3 regions of the Mesorhizobium sp. M1409 genome follow, and region 3 is predicted to be linked to each of the others. Evidence: predicted binding sites of a transcription regulator. Region 3 holds the regulator's gene; each other region holds the start of a gene.
The links. Region 3 encodes PhoB, which activates phosphate uptake and scavenging genes when phosphate is short. Its sites were predicted from a motif close to TGTCATNNANCTGTCAT; they were not measured.
Positions count from the first base shown of each region.

Region 1: the regulator PhoB is predicted to act here: its motif matches at 2,125-2,141, upstream of ppk2 (polyphosphate kinase 2).
Region 2: the regulator PhoB is predicted to act here: its motif matches at 2,329-2,345, upstream of phnC (phosphonate ABC transporter ATP-binding protein).

Region 1 is NZ_JAMYKV010000058.1:21,583-25,738, reverse strand. It holds gene NKG99_RS30325 (dihydrofolate reductase family protein) at 178-822, shown strand; gene ppk2 (polyphosphate kinase 2) at 1,095-2,015, opposite strand; gene NKG99_RS30315 (aldo/keto reductase) at 2,299-3,342, shown strand; gene NKG99_RS30310 (glycosyl transferase family 90) at 3,464-4,156, opposite strand, start outside.
Region 2 is NZ_JAMYKV010000021.1:93,019-97,174, forward strand. It holds gene NKG99_RS18020 (alpha-D-ribose 1-methylphosphonate 5-phosphate C-P-lyase PhnJ) at 1-50, shown strand, start outside; gene phnK (phosphonate C-P lyase system protein PhnK) at 47-823, shown strand; gene phnL (phosphonate C-P lyase system protein PhnL) at 827-1,534, shown strand; partial or broken gene NKG99_RS18035 (DapH/DapD/GlmU-related protein) at 1,531-2,148, shown strand; gene phnC (phosphonate ABC transporter ATP-binding protein) at 2,424-3,281, shown strand; gene phnD (phosphonate ABC transporter substrate-binding protein) at 3,454-4,156, shown strand, end outside.
Region 3 is NZ_JAMYKV010000042.1:32,592-36,747, reverse strand. It holds gene pstB (phosphate ABC transporter ATP-binding protein PstB) at 1-783, shown strand, start outside; gene phoU (phosphate signaling complex protein PhoU) at 809-1,516, shown strand; gene phoB (phosphate regulon transcriptional regulator PhoB) at 1,536-2,225, shown strand; gene eglC (endo-1,3-1,4-beta-glycanase EglC) at 2,963-4,156, shown strand, end outside.

The DNA.
Region 1 (4,156 bases), on a different contig from region 3:
CTTCTCCGCACATGTAACTAGCGCGGCAGCAACGGCGGGTTCTCGCCGGCGAGGCTGCTGGCTTGTCTTCAGAGCCGACAGTCCGATCGTCGCCCTAAAAATACCGCTTGCAATTCGCAATCAGTCTGCTACGAAACAACTGCTTGCAAAATACAACTGGTTATCGAGGAGGCTCGCATGTCCAAACTACGTGTCAACGCTTTCAGCCTGTCGCTCGACGGCTACGGCGCAGGTCCTGATCAGGACCTGCAAAATCCGCTCGGTGTCGGCGGGGAATCCCTGCACAAATGGGCCTTTAGCACCCGCACCTTCCGCAAGATGTTTGGCGAGGAAGGCGGCGCGGACGGGACTGACGAGAACTTCGCGGCGCGCAGCTTCGAGAATGTCGGCGCCTGGATCCTCGGCCGCAACATGTTCGGGCCGATCCGCGGCGAATGGCCTGACGATAGCTGGAAAGGCTGGTGGGGCGACAACCCGCCCTATCACGTGCCGGTTTTCGTGCTGACCCACCACAAGCGCGAACCGATCGTCATGGAGGGCGGCACGACCTTTTATTTCATCACCGACGGCATCCATTCGGCGCTTGAACAGGCAAAAGCAGCGGCGGACGGCAAGGACGTGCGGGTGGGCGGCGGCGTCGCCACCATCCAGCAATATCTCCAGGAGAAGCTGATCGACGAGATGCATCTGGCGATCGCGCCGGTGCTGCTCGGCGCGGGCGAGAACCTTTTTGCCGGCCTCGACATGGTCAAGCTCGGCTATGTCTGCAGCGAGCAGGTTGCGACGCCGCTCGCCACGCACGTCGTCATCAAGCGTGCTTGAGCCCCGAGGTTATCAAGGTGGCGAAACCTTCGGTGCAGGCCCATTTCTCCCCGTTACTATACGGGGAGAAATGCCCGGCAGGGCAAGGGGCGGCGCAATCGGTTGAATGTTGAATATTGTGTTGCCGAGAATGCCACCGATGGCAATATGGGGGCAGAATAAGTTTCGCCCATGCAGCGATTTCACCGAGTTCAACTGTCTAAGTCAGCGCTGCCCCTCATCCGCCTGCCGGCACCTTCTCCCCGTATAGTGACGGGGAGAAGGGAGAACCTTCAGTACTTCTCCGGAACGTAGAGCTCGCGCGGCAGGGTCTGGCGCTCGTATTCGGGGTTGAAGACGCGCTCCGGCAGCGTGATCTCCTCGTGCGGCACCTCTTCATACGGCATCTGCTTGAGCAGGTGATCGATGCAGTTCAGTCGCGCCCGCTTCTTGTCGTTGCCTTCGACGATGAACCAAGGGGCTTCCGGGATGTTCGTGCGGATGAAGGTCTCTTCCTTGGCCTTGGTGTACTGTTCCCAGCGGATGCGCGACTGCAGGTCCATCGGCGACAGTTTCCACTGCTTCATCGGATCGTGGATGCGCATCAGGAAGCGCATCTGCTGTTCCTCGTCGGTGATCGAGAACCAGTATTTGACCACGGTGATGCCCGAGCGAACCAGCATGCGCTCGAACTCCGGCACGTCGCGGAAGAATTCTTCGACCTGATCGGGCTGGGCAAAGCCCATCACCCGTTCGACGCCCGAGCGGTTGTACCAGGAGCGGTCGAACAGCACGATTTCGCCACCGGCCGGCAGATGCGGGACATAGCGTTGGAAATACCATTGCGACTTCTCGCGTTCGGTCGGCGCCGGCAGTGCCACGACACGGCAGATGCGCGGATTGAGCCGCTGGGTGATGCGCTTGATGACGCCGCCCTTGCCGGCCGAATCGCGCCCCTCGAAGATCACCACCAGCTTCTTCTTGTGGTAGGCGACCCAGGACTGCAGCTTGATCAGTTCGGACTGTAAGGTGATCAGGTCGCGAAAATACTGCATGCGATCGATCGAAGGCGGATGCGCGTTCTTGTAGATCTTGGCGATCTCCATCGACAGCGCCGGCTCCGACATTTCGAGCTCATAGTCCTCGTCGAGCGTGTCGGCGAGCTCGGCCTCAAGCCAGTCCTTGGCAGGAGAATTCTGTTTTAGCTCGATCATATCAGCTGCTCCACCTGCAAGCCCTGTCGATCCACGTCCGGCGCGCCCCAAACCCCTGGCTTGCGTCTCGGAGCGCCAACACCTGAGCCGACTTCAATATAGGCCGGCAATGACGGTTTTATTGCAGCCTGGAACATGAAGTCGCCGCTGCAAATCCCGTGAGGCATGATCGATCCGTTGTCGTGGCATGGCGACAAACCGCTCAAATTGTCCTACAAATAGCGGCCACATTCGGGGCGGCCTTCCCCAACGCCCCTTCCCCAATGCAATAGCGAGGACTGACATGGAATACCGCACTCTCGGCCGTTCCGGCCTGAAGGTTTCGACGCTGACCATGGGCACGATGACTTTCGGCGGCGCCGGCGCGTTTTCGGCTGTCGGCAAGACCGATCTCGACGAGGCGCGCCGGATGATCGATCTCTGCATCGATGCCGGCATCAACGTCATCGACACCGCCAATGTCTATTCGAACGGCATTTCGGAAGAGATCATCGGCGAAGCGCTCGGCGGCAAGCGCAAGGGCGACGTGCTGATCGCCTCCAAGGCGCGGATGCGGATCGGCAACGGTCCGAACGATGAAGGCCTGTCGCGTCATCACCTGATCCGCGAATGCGAGAAGAGCCTGAAGCGGCTCAAGACCGACGTCATCGACATCTACTTCCTGCACGAATGGGATGGCGTGACACCGCTGGAGGAAACCATCGCCGCGCTCGACACGCTGGTTGCCCAGGGCAAGATCCGCTATGTCGGCTGTTCCAACTATTCCGGCTGGCAGGTGATGAAGGCGCTCGGCATCAGCGACAGCCATCACCAGCCACGCTTCGTCACCCAGCAGATCCACTACACGCTGGAAGCGCGCGAGGCGGAATATGAATTGCTGCCGATTTCCGTCGACCAGGGGCTGGGCGTTCTGGTCTGGAGCCCGCTTGCCGGCGGATTGCTGTCCGGCAAATACCGCCGCGACAGCCCCACCGCCCGCCAGCTTGCCGGCTGGTCCGAACCGCCGATCCGCGACGAGGACCGGCTGTGGCGGATCGTCGACGTGCTTGTCGAGATCGGCACGCAACGCGGCGTTTCGGCGGCGCAGGTGGCATTGGCCTGGCTGCTCGGCCGACCTGCGGTCTCCTCGCTGGTGATCGGCGGCAGGACCGAAACGCAGTTCAGGGACAACATCGCGGCGGCAAGCCTGGTGCTCACCGGCGAGGAACGCGGTCGCCTCGACGCGGTCAGCCGGCCGCCTTTGCTCTATCCCTACTGGCACCAGCAGCTGACGGCAAAGGACCGCTTCGGCCCCGCCGATCTGGTTCTTGACCGCAGCGGCATCTGACGAGCGGGCCCCGAGGCACGCGACGTCCTGAAGCGCGTCGCGTTTGAGGCACCGCGCTTTAGATCTTCGTTTTCATGCATGTCGTTCTCCCAAAACCGGGACCACTTTTGGGCGACATGCATTAACCCTGGATAAATCGCCAGACCTCGGGATCAGGGTCGATCTGGCCGCTGAGGACAAAGTATTTGTAGAGGACGAGCAGGGAAATCGCCTGTTCGGCCTGCTCGTTGGAGAATTGGCGGCAATAGGCGTTGGCCGCGGCGATAATGCGTTCCGCCTCGGCCGGATGCCGCTCGAAATATGCCACGCGTTCCGCAAGGTTGGAGAAATCCGCTTCGAGCGGCACATAGTGGACACCAGCCTCAAGTTGCTTTTCCGCGAACCATGTCTCGTATGTCGGCGACGGCATCAGGCAGAGTGAATTCGAATTCAGGATCCATTTGAGGTTGGTCGCAACGTCGTTGCCTTCGAGCGAGACGATGTAGCGGTAACGCAGCTGTTGGCTGATGCTGAGAAAAGGCTTGCTGTACTCAGCCGGCGCGTACGACTTGTGTGACCCGGCGTCGCAGAACGGCAGATCGCGCACGGCGTCCAGGAACCTCGTCCGTTTCGGATTGTTGAGGTCGCCGCGCCAGACCACCACCGGGCGCTTGTCGGCGAAGGCAATTGCGTCGGCCGGCATGTGGAAGTGTCGGAACTTGTTGAATTTCATGATGACCGCATTGCCGTTGTCGGCGCGGATCGGCCGATCCTTGACGAGCGTCGGCACCTTCGGCACCTCGATGACGTCGCCGAATTCGACGTCGACGAGCAA
Region 2 (4,156 bases), on a different contig from region 3:
TTGCCCCTGAAACCCATCTTGCCCCAGGGAATATGGAGCCGGCGCAATGACCGACGAACCGCTGCTGCGCGTCTCGGCGCTCTCCAAATTCTACGGCTCGCGTGTCGGCTGCGACAACGTCTCCTTCGATCTGTGGCCGGGCGAAGTCCTGGCTGTCGTCGGCGAGTCCGGCTCCGGCAAGACGACATTGCTCAACTGCCTGTCGACACGGCTGCTGCCGAGCTCCGGCACCGCCAGCTATCGCATGCGTGGTGGCCAGTTCCGCGAGCTCTACCGCATGAGCGAGGCCGAGCGCCGCTTCCTGATGCGCACCGACTGGGGTTTCGTCCACCAGAACCCCGCCGACGGCCTGCGCATGACGGTGTCGGCGGGCGCCAATGTCGGCGAGCGGCTGATGGCTGTCGGCGACCGCCACTACGGCAAGATCCGGGCCACCGCCGTCGACTGGCTGTCGCGCGTCGAGATCGACGAGGACCGCATCGACGACGAGCCGCGCGCCTTTTCCGGTGGCATGCGCCAGCGCCTGCAGATCGCCCGCAACCTCGTTACCGGGCCACGGCTGGTGTTCATGGATGAGCCGACAGGCGGCCTCGACGTCTCGGTGCAGGCACGCCTGCTCGATTTGTTGCGCGGTCTGGTCACCGATCTTGGTCTGGCGGCCATCGTCGTCACCCACGACCTCGCCGTGGCACGGCTCTTGTCGCAGCGCATGATGGTGATGAAGGACGGCCGCGTCGTCGAAAGCGGTCTCACCGACCGCGTGCTCGACGATCCGCGCGCGCCCTACACCCAGTTGCTCGTTTCCTCGATCTTGCAGGTGTAAATCATGCCAACGCCGCTTGTTGTCTCAGACGTCGCCAAGAGCTTCACCATGCATCTGCGCGACGGCATCAAACTGCCCGTCGTCGCCGGTGTCTCGTTCTCGATCAGGGCCGGCGAATGCACCGTGCTCGGCGGCCCGTCCGGCGCCGGCAAGAGCTCGATCCTGAAGATGCTCTACGGCAACTATGCCGTTGACGAAGGCCAGATCATCGTCAGCCATGATGACGGGCTGATCGACCTTGCCACCGCCAGCCCGCGCACCGTGCTTGCCATACGCCGGCAAACGATCGGCTATGTCAGTCAGTTCCTGCGCACCGTGCCGCGGGTCTCGGCGCTCGATGTCGTCGCCGAACCGCTGGTCGAGCGTGGCGAGGACCGCGAGATTGCCCGCGGCAAGGCACGCGCTTTGCTGGCGCAGCTCAACCTGCCGGAGAAACTCTGGGCATTGCCGCCTGCGACCTTCTCCGGCGGCGAGCAGCAGCGCGTCAACATCGCACGCGGCTTCATCACCGAGCACCCGATCCTGCTGCTCGACGAACCGACCGCTTCGCTCGATGCCAGGAACCGCGACGTGGTGATCGAACTCATCGCCGCCAAGAAGGCGGCGGGTGTCGCCCTGCTCGGCATCTTCCATGACCACGACGTGCGCGAGGCGGTTGCCGACCGCATCATCGACGTCACCGCTTTCGCTCCCGGAAAAATCGCCGCATGACCAAGAAGCTCTCGGAAGCGCCGCTGGTCCACCCGACGGCGGACGTGCAGAACTCGACCCTCGGCCGCTGGACCGAGATCGCCGACCGCAGCCGGGTTTCTGAGAGCGAACTCGGCGACTATTCCTACATGATGCAGGACTGCGCCGTCTGGTGCGCCACGATCGGCAAGTTTTCCAACATCGCGGCAAGCGTACGCATCAACGCCACCAACCACCCGACCTGGCGGCCGACGCTACACCATTTCACATATCGCGCCTCGGATTATTAGGACGACGCCGAGCACGAGAGCGAGTTCTTCGCCCAGCGCCGCTCCAGGCGCGTCACCATCGGCCATGACACCTGGCTCGGCCATGGCTCGACCATCTTGCCCGGCGTCACCGTCGGCGATGGCGCCGCGGTCGGCGCCGGCGCCGTCGTCTCGAAGGATGTCGCCCCCTACACCATCGTCGCAGGCGTGCCGGCCAAGCCGATCCGAGAGCGCTTCGACCGCCGCACGGCCGAACGCTACCAGGCGCTTGCCTGGTGGGACTGGGACCATGCCAGGCTACGTGCCTGCCTAGAGGATTTTCGGGAATTGTCCGCCGAGGCGTTTTTGGAAAAATACGAAGGATAGTTCTTCACATCATCGTCATGGCAGCCGCATGGGAGGACCTGTTCGATGACTCTCTCAAGCTCTTCGAGCAGCAGGCTCCCGTGATCGAAAGCAAGGCTCCGGCCTTCTGCAACTTCAGGGACATGAAGCGCCTCGAGGGACTGCTGGTCCTGGGCCGACCGTAACTCCACACCTGTGGAGCGTAACAAAACTGACATCACCGCGACACGGCAGGTTCATGTGGCTGCGTTAGGCGAGAGCCTGACGATCAATATGATCCGGACTGGAACCTGCCCATGCCAGCAATTTCTGCCACGCTCGAAATCCGCGGTGTCACCCGACGATTTGGCAAGAACACTGCCGTCAACGACATCAACATCGCGATCCCGCAGGGTCAGATGGTTGGCATTATCGGCCGTTCGGGCGCCGGCAAATCAACCCTTCTTCGCATGATCAACCGTCTCATCGATCCCAGCCAGGGGTCGATTTTTTTTGACGGCGCCGAGGTCTCCCAGTTGCGCGGCTCGCCGCTGCGGCGCTGGCAGCGCGACTGCGCCATGATCTTCCAGCAGTTCAACCTGGTACCACGCCTCGACGTGCTGACCAATGTGCTGCTCGGCAAGCTGAACCACCGTTCGACCATCACCAACCTGTTCGGCATGTTCTCCCGCGCCGAATGCGCCGAGGCGGTCGCGGCACTCGAGCGGCTCGACATCGCCCGCACCGCGCTGCAGCCCGCCGGCACCTTGTCGGGCGGGCAGCAGCAGCGCGTCGCCATCGCCCGGGCCATGATGCAGCAGCCCAGGGTTATCCTCGCCGACGAGCCGATCGCCTCGCTCGATCCTCTCAACGCCAAGGTGGTGATGGATTCGCTGCAGGACATCAATTTGCGCGAAGGCATCACCGTCGTCACCAATCTGCATACGCTGGATACCGCCCGCACCTACTGCAACCGCATCATCGGCATGGCCGCCGGCAAGGTCGTCTTCGACGGCCCACCGGAAGAGCTCAACCGCGAGGCCGTGCGCCTCGTCTATGGCGCCGACAGCAATGGCCAGGAAATCTCAGAGGCCATCACCTCGACCAGCGTTGCCTTCAGCCGAAAGATCGCCGCATCCGCCGGACCGCTCGAACCCGCATTTCCGGGATATTGAGTCCATGATCCCGAAAAGTGGAATCCGGTTTTCTCGGACAAACGGGAACCCGTTTTGTCCGGAGATCATGGACAAACAAGAGAGCGGTCGGGATCGCCAGCCCACGTCAAGGGCAGAGTCAAACTCAAGAACGCTGCCGGCGCGGGGCCGGAACCTACAGGAGAGATATCAGATGTTCAGGAAGATGGTTTTTGGCGCCGTTTCGGTGCTCGCCATGGCGACCAGCATGGCCCACGCGGCCGATATGAAGGAATTTCGCGTCGGCATTCTCGGCGGCGAAAACGAAACCGACCGGCTGCGCAACTACCAGTGCCTCGCCGACCATTTGAAGACCGAATTCGGCTTCGAAAAGGTCTCGCTGTTCCCCGCCGCCGACTATGACGGCGTCATCCAGGGCCTGCTCGGCGGCACGCTCGACTTCGCCGAACTCGGCGCTTCCGGCTACGCCAGCGTAGTTCTCAAGGATCCGAAGGCGGTCACCCCGATCCTCACCACCCAGCAGACCGACGGCGCCACCGGCTACTATTCGATCGGCCTGGCGCTGAAATCCTCCGGCATCACCGACATCAAGTCGGCCAAGGGCAAGAAGCTCGGCTACGCCGATCCGGATTCGACCTCCGGCTATCTGATCCCGCTGACCCAGATCCCGAAGGACACCGGCGCTTCGAACGAAACCTTCTTCGCCTCGACCCAGTTCAACGGCGGTCACGAGAACAACGTGCTAGCCGTGCGCGACGGCAAGGTCGACGTGGCGGTGGATGATTCCTCCGGCATCGGCGACTTCAAGGACGGCTACACCTCCGGCACCTTCCACAAGGAAGTCGCCAAGGGCGCCGTCGACCCCAACGACTTCGTCGAAGTCTGGCGCTCGGGCC
Region 3 (4,156 bases):
GACATGACGATCGCCGCCGAGGCCACCGCCAAGGCCAAGATCGAGGTCAAGAACCTCAACTTCTACTACGGCCAATCGAAGGCGCTGAAGGACATCACGCTGTCCTTGCCGGAGCGCAGCGTCACCGCCTTCATCGGGCCTTCGGGCTGCGGGAAGTCGACGCTGCTGCGCGTCTTCAACCGCATCTATGAGCTTTATCCCAGGCAGACGGCCGACGGTCAGGTGCTGCTCGACGGCCAGAACGTTCTTGACCGCTCGCAGGACCTCAACCTGCTGCGCACCAAGATCGGCATGGTGTTCCAGAAGCCGACGCCATTTCCGATGTCGATCTATGAAAACATCGCTTTCGGCATCAGGCTCTACGAGAAGCTGAGCAAATCCGAGATGGACGGCCGCGTCGAGCAGGCGCTGAAGCGCGCGGCACTCTGGACCGAGGTCAAGGACAAGCTCGACGCCAGCGGCCTCAGCCTCTCAGGCGGCCAGCAGCAGCGGCTCTGCATCGCCCGTACCGTGGCGGTGAAGCCGGAAGTCATCCTGCTCGACGAGCCCGCCTCGGCGCTCGATCCGCTGTCGACCGCCAAGATCGAGGAGCTGATCGACGAGTTGCAAGCCGACTACACGATCGTCATCGTCACCCACAACATGCAGCAGGCGGCGCGCGTGTCGAAGCAGACGGCCTTCATGTATCTGGGCGAGCTGGTCGAGTTCGACCGCACCGAGAAGATCTTCACGTCGCCCCGCGAGAAGCGCACGCAGGACTACATCACCGGCCGCTTCGGCTGAGCTCAGGCATACGAGGAACAGGATCATGAGCGAACACACAGTCGCTTCTTTCGACGAGGATCTCGGTCAGATCAGCAAGCTCATCAGCGACATGGGCGATCTCGCCAGCTCGATGGTCGGCGGTGCGACCAAGGCGCTGTTGAATTCCGACAACGCCTTGGCACAGCGCGTCGTCTCCGACGACGCGATCATGGACGCGCGCCAGCGGGAGCTCGACGACCGCGCCATCACGCTGATCGCCAAGCGGCAGCCGATGGCCGACGATCTGCGCCATGTCGTCGGTTCGATCCGCATGGCCGGCGATCTCGAACGCATCGGCGACCTTGCCAAGAACATCGCCAAGCGCGTCGGCACTGTCGGCCTCAGCGTTACGCCGCGCGACCTTTCGCACTCGATCGATGGAATGGCACAACTGGTGCTGATCCAGGTGCAGGGCGTCATCGAGGAATATGCGGCGCGTGACGCCGCCGCGCTGGCGAAACTGCGTGCCGACGACGAACGCATCGACGTCAAATACACCTCCGTGTTCCGCGAACTTCTCACCTATATGATGGAAGACCCGCGCAACATCACCGCGTGCACGCATCTTTTGTTCTGCGCCAAGAATCTCGAGCGCATCGGCGACCACGTCACCAACATCGCGGAAAATGCCTATTATGTTTTGACCGGCACGCAGCTGCCGGCCAATCGTCCGAAGCAGGACGAGACGACAATGTCCGCGCCGGCGGCATGACGACAGGGGTGACCAGCCGATGATCGCGCCACGCATCATGGTGGTGGAGGACGAGGAGCCGCTAGGCGTGCTGCTCCGTTATAATCTGGAGTCCGAGGGCTATCAGGTCGAGGTGGTGACGCGCGGCGACGAGGCCGAGATCCGGCTGCAGGAGAACGTGCCTGACCTTCTGGTGCTCGACTGGATGGTGCCGGCGGTTTCCGGCATCGAACTCTGCCGACGCCTGCGAATGCGCCCCGAGACCGAGCGGCTGCCGATCATCATGCTGACCGCGCGCGGCGAGGAGAGCGACCGCGTGCGCGGCCTCTCGACCGGCGCCGACGACTATCTGGTCAAGCCTTTCTCGACGCCGGAGTTCATGGCCAGGGTCAAGGCGCTGCTGCGCCGTGCCAAGCCGGAAGTGCTGTCCAGCGTGCTGAAGGTCGGCGACATCGTGCTCGATCGAGAATCGCATCGGGTCTATCGCAAGAAGAGCGAGATCCGGCTCGGGCCGACCGAATTCCGCCTGCTCGAATTCATGATGCGCCATCCCGGCCGCGTGTTCTCGCGCAGCCAGCTGCTCGACAATGTCTGGGGTGAGACGATCTACATCGACGAACGCACGGTGGACGTGCATGTCGGCCGGCTGCGCAAGGCGGTCAACAACGGCCGCATGCCCGACGTCATCCGCACCATTCGAGGTGCAGGCTACGCGATCAGGGAAGATTAATTCCCATCCCATCCCGATAAATCGGAACCCAGGTTCAAGCTCGGTCAGCAGGCGGTCGCCAACGGCCGCGAAGGGTGGAATGTTGCATTCGTCTCATCGGTGGAGAACGAGCATGTGGCGCCCAGGAGCGGTCATCCCATCAGTTTTCGAATGACCGCATTTGGGCCAAGGCGACAGGCGGCTTCTGGCATCCAAAAAGCGATGGCGGACATTCAAGCAGGCGGGATTGAAATCTTTAACCGACCCTTCGCGGTCGTTGCCCGGTCGCAGCGAAACGTCCGCAGCGGAGTGAGCCATGCTGGAATTGATTGTGCGTGGCTAACTGGTCGGTCACTTCACAACTCGATTGCTCTGCGATCTCTCAAACTGCTGTTGTGTCCGGCTGGCCGCGGGAAGAACGGTTCGCGATTAGTCGGTCATAATCGCCATTTTGCCCGTAAAACTCTGCCCTCCAAATCGTGCTCCTTCTAGCGAGGATTGAACTAATGCATTTATCTATATCCGTCAAAGCACGCGACTTTCACATAAATATAGAATTTTATTAAAATTATATTTTTGACGGAGGACGGATTCCTTCTCTTTATTCAGTGTATGTGCGCCGAATGGTCAATATTATCTCGGATCGGATGACGATTCCCTGGAACTATTTCATCCGTTGCAACGTTGCTTGGGAAGCAGTCGCTGGGACTCGTATCGAATGATTTCACCAGGTCGGATACCATGAGGAAGGATTTCTGATGAGCACCGTCGTAAACGCCAAAGGCATCCCTCTTCCCTACACCGGCGCTTCCACTCATTGGTTCTCGGCCACTGGGTCTGGACCGGAACTGCATGGCACCTCCGGCAACGACTCCTTCTGGGGAGACACCGGCGTCAAGGTCACGATCTACGGTGGCGCCGGCGACGACTACTATCACCTCTATTCCACCAACAATAAGGTGGTCGAGGATCCTGGGGCAGGAATCGACACGATCGACACATGGATGAGCTACAAGCTCCCCGACAATTTCGAGAACCTCGTCGTTACCGGCGCCAATCGATATGCGTTCGGAAATGCGTTGGACAACATCATCAAGGGCGGGTCGGGTCATCAGACGCTGGATGGCGGCAAGGGCGACGATGTCCTGATCGGCGGAGACGGCGCCGACACTTTCGCCATCTCTAAAGGAAATGGAAGTGATCTTATCTTCGATTTCGGTGCGACTGATACGGTCCGCCTTAACGGCTATGACTTCACTTCGTTCGATGCCGTCCGTTCACAGATGGTTCAGGTGGAATCAAACGTGATGCTGAACCTCGGATCCGACGAGATCCTGGTGTTCAAGAATACGACCATCGACAAGTTGCAGCCCACCCAGTTCGAGCTGCCGATAGACAAGTCCGGAATGACGCTGTCCTTCTCCGACGAATTTAACACGCTGAGCCTTCGGAACGGACAGGACGGCACCTGGAATTCCAATTTCTGGTGGGGAGCGCCGAACGGCAGCACATTGAGCAGCAATGGCGAGTTGCAATGGTATGTCGACGCCAATTATGGCCCGACGAGTTCCGTCCACCCGTTCAGCGTTGAAAACGGCGTCCTCACCATCACCGCGGCGCAGGCGCCGGAGGACATCAAGCCTCTGATCAACAATTACGAATACACCTCGGGGATCCTGACGACGCACGACACCTTCGCGCAAGCCTATGGCTATTTCGAAATGCGGGCGGACCTGCCCGAAACAGCCGGAGCATGGCCGGCCTTCTGGCTGCTTCCGGAAGACGGATCGTGGCCGCCGGAGCTGGACGTTGTCGAAACGCGCGGCCAGGACCTGAACACGCTCTACATGACGGCGCATACCAATGAGACGGGAGCGCACACGAAGGTTTCGTCCACGGTGAACGTTGCGGACACCGACGGTTTCCACACCTATGGCCTGCTCTGGACGAAG